Regions from separate parts of the Ferruginibacter albus genome, predicted to be linked through region 2. Evidence: riboswitches for the same ligand, from Rfam matches in the RefSeq annotation. Region 2 holds a riboswitch; the other holds the start of a gene.
What was found. Region 2 has a riboswitch for thiamine pyrophosphate ahead of K9M53_RS10845 (inorganic diphosphatase). Riboswitches for the same ligand answer to the same signal wherever they lie in the genome.
Positions count from the first base shown of each region.

Region 1 (5,881 bases), 1.0 Mb from region 2:
TGCGACGCCCTGTTATATTTATTTATTTGGGCAGGAAACTAGCGGTGAAAGCTATGTGCTTTTCCCATATACCGGCAAACACTCTCCTTATTGTGGTATTACAGGTTATCGCTTATTTCCAAGAGCGCAGTCGTTAATGGCGGATAGTATTGGTAATAAAGACCTGATGGCAATTGTAGTAAGTAAAGACTCATTGGATTATAATAGCCTGAATAATGCCATTAATCAAAGCAGTCAATCTAATTATGCGGCAAAAGTGTATGATGCGTTGCAAAATGTGATCAACAGTTCTGTACAATTTACGAATACCGGCGATGGAACTATTTATTTTAAAGCCGCATCAAATGACAAGAAAGTAGTAGCAAGTATAGTAGCGATAGATAAGCAGTAGTATTATGAAACTTTTAATGTCTCTTCAAATTTCTCTAAAGAAACACCATCTTTCAGATCAAAATCACCAATTCTTGTTCTGCATAACTTACTAAGATAGGCTCCGCATGCTACTGAAGCGCCCACATCATTAGCCAAACTTCGTATATACGTTCCTGTTGAGCATACAACCCTGAAGTCAACAACCGGAAGAGCAATATTGGTAATTTCAAATTCTTTAATAGTGACTGGTCGAGGCTGTAATGCTACCTCTTCTCCCCTTCTTGCTAATTGATACAAAGCTTCACCATCTTTTTTAATGGCAGAGTATATAGGAGGTAACTGTTGTATATTTCCAATAAATTTTTTTATTGTTTGCTGTAGTAATTCCGGTGTAACAAACGAATAGTCTTTAAATTGTTCCGGATCGCTTTCTAAATCATAAGTGGGGGTTACAGCGCCTAAGGTAAAAGAACCTGTATATTCTTTTTCTGCCGCCATGTACTCATTTATTTTTTTTGTGAACTTGCCTGTACAAATGATCAAAAGACCTGTTGCTAAAGGGTCCAGCGTACCTGCATGCCCGATCTTTTTTATACGCAATAAACTACGCAACTTACGGATCATGTCGAAAGAGGTCCAATGCAAGGGCTTATCAATCAAGATCACTTTACCCTCTAAGAAAGCCTGTTGTACCTCAGGGTCAATAGTAAATCTTGGTTTATCAAGAATAGGTGAATTTTCGGGTGAAAGCTTATGAATATTTTTTGAGCGGTATGTTTCTTTGCGTGCCATAAATTAAGGGTTGCAAATTACAGCTTACAAATTCCAAATTGAATTTTAATTCAAAAGCACAATATCTTTTAAAAAAAAAAATCCCCGGATAACCGGGGAATTTTTAAAAACAACTGGTTTATTTTAGTGTTTCATTTTATCCATTGCATCTTTTGCAGAAGCAGCGCCTTCTTTTAATTTTTCTGCGCCTTCTTTCACTTTATCAGCACCTTCTTTTGCAGTAGAAGCAGCTTTATTCAAAATAGCTTTACCGCTATCAATACCTTTGTCTGCAGCTTTCAAAAGAGAATCGCCTTTAGCTTTCAATGAATCTGCAGTAGCACCTGCAGCAGACATTGTAGAATCAGCAACTTTTTTTAAGCTGTCAGCCATTGAAGTAGAATCTGTAGTAGCAGCATCTTTTGTAGCGCCACCACCGCAAGCAGCTAAAATACCCGCTACTGCGATCACTGTCATTAATTTTTTCATTTCCGTTAGTTTTAATTTTAAAATTGCCGCAAAGATTGCAGTCTTTTTTGAATAATGCAAGTATCAGGGCTAAGTTAATTGGTCATTAACTCAAAAAGTTATTGACATAAGACAATAATTCGGCTATCTAACACCATATCAGACAACAAGATGCACTATTTTACATTTATTTTTTCCTGAAGAAAATACGAACCGGAACACCCGTTAATTTAAAATTCTCCCGCAACTGGTTTTCCAGGTAATTTCGGTAAGGGGTTTTGATATCATCTGGGTAGTTACAAAAAAATGCGAAAGAAGGAACTACTACCGGTAACTGAGTTACATATTTTATTTTAACAGGATTGCCACGAACCACAGGCGGATGATAGGCTTCTATTGCCTTCAGCATTTTATCGTTCAATTGCGAGGTTGGTATTTTTCGGCTGCGGCTTTCATATACTTCCAATGCTATTTCCATCGCTCTGAATATCCTTGTTTTTTCAATGGCTGAGATAAAAAGAATGGGCAGATCAGAGAAAGGCGCAAACCGGTTTTTCAATTCTTTTTCATAATCACGGGCTGTATTGGTTTCCTTTTCCATCAGGTCCCATTTATTTACCAATACAACAATACCTTTTCCTTTTTTAACCGCCAATGCAAAAATGCTAAGATCCTGCGCTGTTACTCCTTTTTGTGCATCTAACAATAACAAACAAACATCCGCCTCATCAATTGCTTTAATGGCACGTATCACGGAATAAAACTCCAAATCTTCATTTACCTTGGCTTTACGGCGAATACCCGCTGTATCAATTAAAATAAATTCTTTGTTGAAGAGATTGTAATGAGTGTGAATGGTATCTCTTGTTGTACCTGCAATTTCACTAACAATAGTGCGAGCCTGCCCGATCAATGAATTTAATAAAGATGATTTCCCTACATTGGGTTGACCAATAATAGCAAACTTCGGAAGCGCTTTTTCATCGCCTACTTCAACAGGTGCTTCAATTAATGCAGCCACTTCGTCTAATACTTCTCCTGTTCCTGAACCGCTGATAGATGAAAGAAAAAATATCCTGTCAAAACCTAAACTGTAAAACTCCGACGCTTCCAATAACCTATCATGATTATCGACCTTATTAACTACTAAAAAAACAGGCTTACTGGTACGACGTAATAAATTTGCCATTGCTTCATCCAGGTCTGTTATACCTGTTACCACATCTACCATAAATATAATAGCGTCGGCTTCATCGAGTGCAATTAAAACCTGCTTACGGATCTCTTTTTCAAATACATCATCGCTGCCAGCAACAAAACCACCTGTATCAATTACATTGAATGTTTTGCCGCTCCATTCAGCCACTCCATACTGACGGTCTCTTGTTACACCGCTGATATCGTCAACAATTGCTTTACGTTGCTCCAACAAACGGTTGAAGAAAGTGCTTTTGCCAACATTCGGTCTGCCTACTATTGCTACTGTAAAACCCATATTAAATAATAATTTAGTAATTGATAACGGATAATTATTGCTAATCCGTTATAATGTTTCAATATCCATACTCCTTCAATTGCAATTCGTTATCTCGCCACTTAGGACGAACTTTTACAAACAGCTCTAAAAAAACTTTATTTCCTATAAATGCTTCAATGTCTTTTCTGGCTTCGGTTCCCAGTTTTTTTATCATCTGACCACCTTCTCCCAAAATAATTCCTTTTTGCGTATCCCGTTGTACAATTATATCTGCACCTATTTTTACTAAGGTAGATTTCTCTTTGAATTCGTGTACCAGCACTGTTGCATGGTAGGGGATTTCATCGCCATATAAATAAAATATCTTTTCACGAATTAACTCGCTTACAAAAAACCGCGTTGAAAGATCACTCAATTCTTCGCCGTCATAAAACGCCTCGCCTTCCGGCAAATGCTCTACTACTTTTTTTATCAATGCATCAATGCCTTTTTTCTTTAAGGCTGATATAGTAATTACTTCTTTACAATATGCCTGCTGCGCAAAGAAATTGGTAAGTTCTTTTATCCTGCTTTCATCAACGGCATCTACCTTATTAATAATTACCAACGCCGGTACTTTCAATTTTAATGCAGAAAATATTTCATGATTTTCTTCTGTAGTATCTTTTGCATCTATAATTAATAAAGCAATATCGGCATCTTCCAAAGCGCTTTTAACAGCCTGCATCATTTTTTCGTGCAGTTTATACTTTGGCTCAATTATACCGGGTGTATCAGAAAAGATAATTTGATATTCCTTTTCTGTTACAATGGCTTTTATACGATGGCGGGTTGTTTGCACTTTGTGCGATACAATTGCCAGTTTCTCTCCTACCAATGCATTCAGCAATGTGCTTTTGCCGGCGTTAGGTTTACCAAATATGTTTACAAAGCCGCTTTTCATCAGGTGCAAAGATGCCATAAAAAAACAGGTAATAAAAATTACCTGTTTAATAAATTACGTATATAGATATTAAATACTATTGTCTTACCAGCGTAATTACAGTTGCACCTGAAATAGGACCAATAGTTTGTGTGCCATTTATTTTAAGTCCTGTGCAGCTAAAATCAGACACTGTTCCTGAAAGTTCTGCATTGCTGGTTGTAAGCGTTGTTCCGTTAAGCGACCAGGTTCCACTTTGATCACTTGATGGCGAGCATTGTGTGCCTGCATCAGTTACGGTAGCAGTTCCATCACTTTTCAACTCATACACATCATCCTGGTTACATGCAGGAATTTGAGACATCGCATCCGCACCATCAAATGTAACAGCAGTTATTTTATATTTTCCTACTATAGAAGTTGAAGACAAAGTACAGGAGGTTGTTCCACCATTATCTTTACTGCATGCAGCAAGGGCAACACACGCAATAAAACCGGCAATAATTTTTTTCATACAGTGATCAATTTTTGATGAATAACGAAAGTAGCAAAAACAGCAGAAGCTATAAAATGAATCTTTTATTAATTATTCTTGGCTGATAACTTACATCTCCCTAACTTTGCCGCTCAATTAAACCGCGAAGTAGAGCAGCGGTAGCTCGTCGGGCTCATAACCCGAAGGTCGGAGGTTCGATCCCTCCCTTCGCAACTAAATCAATCGTTCTTTTAAACCGACTGAATTTCCGGGGTGCTTTTTAAATAAGGCTGAGATTATACCCGTTAAACCTGCTCAGGATAATGCCTGCGAAGGGAGTGCTACTCTTACATCGGATCGTCTTCCGGATGTTCAGCTATAATTTTTTATTGTAATGAAAAAACTGCTATTATGTGCATTGGCATGTGCGTCAGTCATGTCATCATTTGCACAACAGGGAAAAAAATTCAATGACACCACCGCTTTACTGCCTGTTGAAGTATCCGCAGTAAAAGCAAGCGACAAGGCGCCTTTTGCTAAAACCAATCTTTCTAAAAAAGAATTAGCAAAAAATAACCTGGGGCAAGATCTTCCTTTCTTATTAAATCAAACACCTTCGGTTGTTGTAAATTCTGATGCCGGCAATGGTGTTGGTTACACCGGGATCCATATACGAGGCACAGACGCCACACGCATAAATGTTACATTAAATGGTATCCCTTACAATGATGCAGAAAGCCAGGGTACTTATTTTGTAGATATTCCGGACATTGCATCTTCTGCTGCCAATATTCAAATACAACGCGGTGTAGGTACCAGCAGTAATGGTGCCGGTGCTTTTGGCGGAACCATTAATATTACCACTAATGATTTTATTGATTCTGCTTATGCGACAGCAGAAAACAGTTATGGATCTTTTAACACGTGGAAGAATACAATTAAAGTTGGTTCAGGATTGATCAACGATCATTTTACGATAGACGCAAGATTAAGCAAAATAAGCAGCGATGGCTATATTGATCGTGCCAGCAGCGATTTTAAATCTTTGTATTTATCTGCAGCTTATGTTACTAAAAGCTCTTCGTTACGTTTTAACCTTATTACGGGAAAAGAAAAAACATACCAGGCATGGAATGGCGTGCCGGATTATTTAATTGATTCACTTCGCACCTATAATGAATTGGGAACCGAAAAACCCGGAGCTCCTTACAGCAATCAAACAGATAATTACCAACAAGATCATTACCAGCTTTTCTTTAATCATACGTTTAATTCAAAGATAAATTTCAGCACTGCTGCCTTTATGACCTATGGCAGAGGATATTATGAAGAATATAAGGCTGGACAGGATTATGCAAAGTATGGCTTGCCTGATGTTGTTGTTGGCGATTCTATC
Region 1 covers NZ_CP083388.1:1,432,757-1,438,637, reverse strand. The annotation lists gene K9M53_RS06315 (C1 family peptidase) at 1-391, shown strand, start outside; gene truB (tRNA pseudouridine(55) synthase TruB) at 394-1,164, opposite strand; gene K9M53_RS06305 (hypothetical protein) at 1,288-1,632, opposite strand; gene der (ribosome biogenesis GTPase Der) at 1,799-3,106, opposite strand; gene era (GTPase Era) at 3,165-4,049, opposite strand; gene K9M53_RS06290 (lipocalin-like domain-containing protein) at 4,108-4,524, opposite strand; tRNA gene K9M53_RS06285 (tRNA-Met) at 4,648-4,719, shown strand; TPP riboswitch at 4,745-4,840, shown strand; gene K9M53_RS06280 (TonB-dependent receptor) at 4,880-5,881, shown strand, end outside.
Region 1: another riboswitch for thiamine pyrophosphate. It lies ahead of K9M53_RS06280 (TonB-dependent receptor); the one in region 2 lies ahead of K9M53_RS10845 (inorganic diphosphatase).

Region 2 (5,881 bases):
ATTTAAAAAGAGATGCAAATATATAGAGATAATCACACAGCCTTGTGAGTGATAAATGATGTGTTCAATGAAATTTTTTACTCCAGCAAAAAAGGAAGTGAAGTGTAAATAGGAATATTATCAATGTAAGGATCCAACATATCGGTGCAGGTAAATCCTTTAATAGCAACCAGGGAGTTGTTCACATATTTCAATTCTACATAAAAAGAACCAATGCTGTAAAGAATATAGGCAGTGCCGCGATCTTGTCTTTCGGAAATTACTATTCCCTGGTTCCACAAAATGCTTGTCTGCATTTCCTTATTCAGCATATTAAATTCATTGGAAGTCATTCGAGTGATTTTTGTTATTAATTAGCATCAAATGGCATACCAATAATTACGTGAATAATTTTTTACAAATAATTAATGAATTACTATGAGATATGGCTTGATTTTTTTAATTTGTACAACACTAGTTTATTTTTTATGAGAGCGTATTCAACAGCAGTGCAGGAGTTTATTACAGATTTCGATCTGATCAGTTCGGATGGGTCTGTGTCTTTTGATGCTATTGTGCAGTTTAAGGTAAAAGAAAAGACCACGCAATATAAAACCACTGTACAGGTAGTTACTATAGAATCTAAGCGTACAGATGCTATCTACTTGTTCAATAAAGACATAGCATCCGATTTGTTTCCCAATACATTTAAAAATACAAAGGATAATGTCTATTATATTGATGAACGTTATTTGATGATCATTTCGGACAATGCTTCGCATGGAGATTTTAAAGCGTTCATTTATCCAAAGGTTGCAATAAATAATGCAAGCGAAGTGGAAGATGTTTCAACTTTTATTTAAGTAGATACTTAAGATTATATATAAAACTAAATCCCCTCCGAAAGGAGGGGATTTTGCTAATTGCTATATATGTCGATTATGAGAGAGAAAAAATTGTATAAAACTATTTGGACAAAAACTAAGCCGTTTCTTCTGCCACATTTCACTTACACATTGATGCTAAAAAATTCTACACATTGGGGAAAAATAACAACATCGTAATATTACTAAGCAACTTTTTATAATAGTTACATCATTTTGTTTAAAAGCCAGTACAGATAAGTAATTGCAAAGAATAAAGGACAGTGTAATTTATCTTTCTAGCTGTTCGGCACAATATTTATTTAATAGAAACTATAGGTTTTTCAATAAGGGATTTTTCGAACGGAACTGAATTTCTATTTAGTTCCCTTCTTTTTTATAGCCTTGACAAAGTGGGCTTATTTTTAAAATGATGATAACTGTTATTACTCTGCTTTATTAATTTTTCTACGTCAGCCGCACTCAGCACGCCTTCTGTGATAAACGTTTTATCGTAATAAGAATTATAGGATATGAAAAAGTTTTTTATCTCATTGATCTTTTCTTCTTCTATCTGATCAATAGAATTAATGTGTGCATATACTTTAGACAAAACAGGTATTCCGATAAGTCTGTCATTTCTAATAGATATTTTGTTTTCATCCATCTCGGATGCCTGTATACCACCGATTATTCTGCATTCTACCACACAACCCGTAAAAAGAGCATGTTCAGAAAATACCAATACATCCAGGGGATCACCATCTTCTCCAACGGTATAAGGAACAAAGCCAAAGTCATAAGGAAACACAAGACCTTGAGGAAGAATCTTGTTTAATTTGAACATGCCGGCAGAGGGTTCGAACTTGTACTTGAAATGTCCCTCCTTAGGGGTCTCGATTATGATGTCATAATTTTTCATAACTCAATGGTTTAGTAAGTTTTTTAAATAGTAAGTGATTAGAATTTAATGCAACAAAACTCAAGCCATTTTAAATAAAAACAGGGCTTCCTTAAAGAAGAAGCCCCTTGATTCTTTTGCTTTCCTTCGCCGGTATTATCCGTGTCAGGTTCTATGGGTATTTCTCAGCTCTTTAAATTGTGAAGCACCCCTCAAATGAATCTGGGATATATAGATAAATAACCATGCCAGATATATTTTAACCGGGCAAAGATTTGTGAGAGAATATAGCAACGATTTTGTTTTTATCGGGGATATTCTGCTACAACACATTCATATAATTGTGTAAATGATTGTATTATAAAATCAGGCACAATTATTTTTACCTGTTATTCATTCATCACTATTTAAATGCTATTTATTATGAGTAATAGAAAAATTGCAGCAAGCTTTTTATCGGGAATTGCAATAGGCGCAATTGCCGGTTTATTATGTGCTCCTGATGAAGGAACAAAGGTCAGGAAGAAAATACTTCAGAAAAGTGAAGACATCACCAAAGCTTTGAAATGGAGTGTAACAACCATTCGTGAAGCATTGATGAGAGAGTACAAAGAGGCTGAAGAAGCAATTGCAGGTGCAACTGATTTCACCAGGAGCGAAACATCGATCCAGTCTTGATTTGTGATCAAATGCAGTTGAAAAAATTATACAATTTTTTCAAACAATTATGTAACAGGTCTATTGCAATCATGCACTTATCTTTGACCCGGTGTTTTTCGTAGGGCAATTACTTTGAGAGGTAATCAAGCAAGGCTCCGTTTACGGAGCCTTTTTATTTCATACATTTTAGCAGCGTGATCTTATACAATTACAATCCACGGAAATAAAATCCTCAAGCAGGGGAAAATAATCGGCGTAAAGAAAGATAAATACGGTTTATTCTTACAGGCATATTTGTTGCAAAAACAATAAGAAAAAATTATTGTATGAAACAAAGTCTTGTCATCGCTTCTTTCATCTTATTAATTACATCGATCGGATGCGGACAAAAAAAACAAAAGGAAGATGCATCACCGACTTCTGTAAAAGCAGATACGGTAGCAACTAAAACACAGGAAGTCAATCTTCCTGAGCCATATGCTACTCCATCTGCAAAAAAAATCAGTAAGGTTATCGGTTGGCCGGCAAATAAAACACCCACGGCGCCGGCGGGTTTTGTAGTTAATCTTTTTGCAGATAGTTTAAATAATCCACGTTGGATATATGTTGCAGACAACGGGGATATTTTTGTTGCAGAAGCAAAGGTTGAGCATAACCCACTCAAATCAGTAATGAATGGAAGTGCAGACGACATCCTCTTATTCAGAGATACAAATGGAGATGGAATACCTGATCTTAAAACAGTTTTTTTAAAAGGATTAAATAAGCCATTTGGAATGTTGATAATTGGAAATACTTTTTATGTAGCAAATACCGATGCGGTAATGGCATTTCCTTACACGGCGGGAAGTAATGCTATAACTGCGGCAGGTAAAAAAATTGTTTCTCTGCCGGGAAATAAAAGACACTGGACACGTAACATAGTTACCAACGATACAAAGGATAAGATCTATATTTCTGTTGGTTCCTCCAGTAATGTAGCAGAAGATGGAATAGATAAAGAAGTAAGACGTGCCAATATCTTAGAAGTAAATACAGATGGCAGCGGAGAAAAGATATATGCCAGCGGTTTGCGAAATCCAATTGGGATGGATTGGGCTCCGGGTACAAAAAACTTGTGGGTGGTTGTAAATGAACGGGATGAATTAGGAGATGAGTTAGTGCCGGATTATTTAACAAGTGTGAAAGAAGGAGGATTTTATGGTTGGCCTTACAGCTATTTTGGTCAGCATCTTGATCCAAGAATGAAAGACCAGCAAAACCCTGACCTGGTAGCAAAAGCAATAGTGCCGGATGTTTCCATGAATGCACATACGGCAGCATTAGGATTGACATTTTACAAAGCAACCGGTTTCCCTGAAAAATATCGCGGAGGAGCTTTTATCGGAGAGCATGGTTCCTGGAACCGTTCAAAGTTTGCAGGATACCAGGTAGCTTTTGTACCATTTAAAAATGGTAAGCCAATTGCCGCACCCGAACCGTTTCTAACCGGGTTCATTGCAGATGAAAGTAAAGATGAAGTGTACGGCAGGCCGGTTGGCGTTGCTGTTTTAAAGGATGGCTCATTATTGGTAGCTGATGACGGTGGAAACAGACTATGGCGGGTTAGCAAACAATAATTATATTATTATAAATAAGTAGAAAAACAATTTATGATCTGTGCCCAAAACAATTTCATTCACAACTAAAACAAAATGTATGAGTAGTTTAAAATTTTTAAAGAGCTGTTTTTTATTAGCGATCGTTATTGGTTTAAATGCCTGTGGTAACGGTGGAAATAACAATGAGAATACTGTAAACACAAAAGACACAGCAGAAGCAAAGAATGATGCAAAGTTTGACAAGGTTGGAGAAAAAGATGCACAGGCATTGGTGGATGCTTATGCTGCCAGTACGTTTGAACAACGCGTTTCTGACACTGTTAAAATGTATTCGTCCAATGCAGATGTACAATCCATTGCCGGAACAATGGCCGATGCGCATAGCAAATTAAATATGAAGATCAAGGGACTGGCAGATAAGAAAGGTGTTTCATTGCCTGCCGATATTACGCCAGAACAGGCAGACAAGATCATGAAATGGAAAGAACAAAAAGATAAAGCGGAAAGAGATAAAGGCTATGTAAGCGATCTTGTATCGGCGCATAAAGATGCAATAGACCTGTTTCAGAAAAGTGCACAAAATTGTACAGATCCTGATATAAAGGCGCTTTTTTCAGATGCATTGCCTGAGTTGCAACATCACCTGGAAATGGCTACAGCATTGCATGATAAGATGAAAAAATAATACAGCACCTATCGTTTCAACAGCCGGATATTTGATCCGGCTTTTTTATTGTATGACCAGGCGCAAAAGAAAACAGGGAACGTTTAATTCCCTGCTTCCTAAATTATCAATTCCTTTTTGAATAACTATTCGTTATCCATGTTGTTGTCCATGTTGTCATCTCTCATATCAGAAGAATGTTTTGTACTTCTTCCTCCAACTTTTGATGATTGAGTGGATTTGCTTTGATTGCTCTTTTCAGTCCTTGTAGGATGAGTTCCTTGAGAACTTTTTGGGGAACTTTGACGTTGTTTAGGCCCCTGTTGATTTTTAGTTGGCATAACAATTATATTTTTAAAAGTAAATAATGAATGTATGAAATCAACATTGATGCCAAGGTTGCTTGAATGTTGAAATCTTTATCAGCGTATATTTTTGGCATGAATGATAAACATATTGTGTATGTTATTGCTCATTTGTTATTGAATTGTGAGTATATGTAGAAAGGCATGAAAGTTTCTATATACTAAGCATGCAAAATAACATGGAAGAGAATGTGGTCTCACTACCCAAGCGTACTATGAACGCTATTGTAAATGATCCTGAAAAAACAGCCGAAGCAATTAAGCTGGTATATGTGGATGATAAACAAAAAGGAATCACAAGAGTTAAAAGTGGTACATCATTTAAATACCTGCTGGATGATAAAGAGGTAAAAGATAAAGAAGTATTAAAGCGTATTGCTTCATTGGTAATTCCGCCTGCCTGGGAAAATGTGTGGATATGTACGTTGGCTAAGGGGCATTTGCAGGCTACGGGTTTAGATGCAATGAAACGTAAACAATACAAGTATCATCCGTTGTGGAGTGTATTGCGCAACTATACCAAATTCTTTCGCCTGCATCATTTTGGAAAAACATTGCCTGATATAAGAAAACAATTAGATAAAGACCTTGCTTTGCCCGGTTTGCCTGTGGAAAAAGTATTGGCTGCTATTGTTAGCCTGATGGAACGCACAGGTATTCGTATCGGTAATAATTTTTATGAAAAATTATATGGCTCATTTGGGCTGACTACTTTAAAAGATAAACATGTAAGCATCTCCGGCAATACGGTGAAATTTTCCTTTAGAGGAAAGAAAGGAGTAGAGCATGATATCAGCATACAAAACAAAAAGCTTTCGGCAATAGTTAAAAAATGCAGAGATATACCC
Region 2 covers NZ_CP083388.1:2,482,101-2,487,981, reverse strand. The annotation lists gene K9M53_RS10855 (hypothetical protein) at 78-332, opposite strand; gene K9M53_RS10850 (hypothetical protein) at 468-842, shown strand; gene K9M53_RS10845 (inorganic diphosphatase) at 1,240-1,764, opposite strand; TPP riboswitch at 1,867-1,966, opposite strand; gene K9M53_RS10840 (YtxH domain-containing protein) at 2,167-2,421, shown strand; gene K9M53_RS10835 (PQQ-dependent sugar dehydrogenase) at 2,730-4,022, shown strand; gene K9M53_RS10830 (DUF4142 domain-containing protein) at 4,102-4,689, shown strand; gene K9M53_RS10825 (hypothetical protein) at 4,815-5,009, opposite strand; gene K9M53_RS10820 (DNA topoisomerase IB) at 5,201-5,881, shown strand, end outside.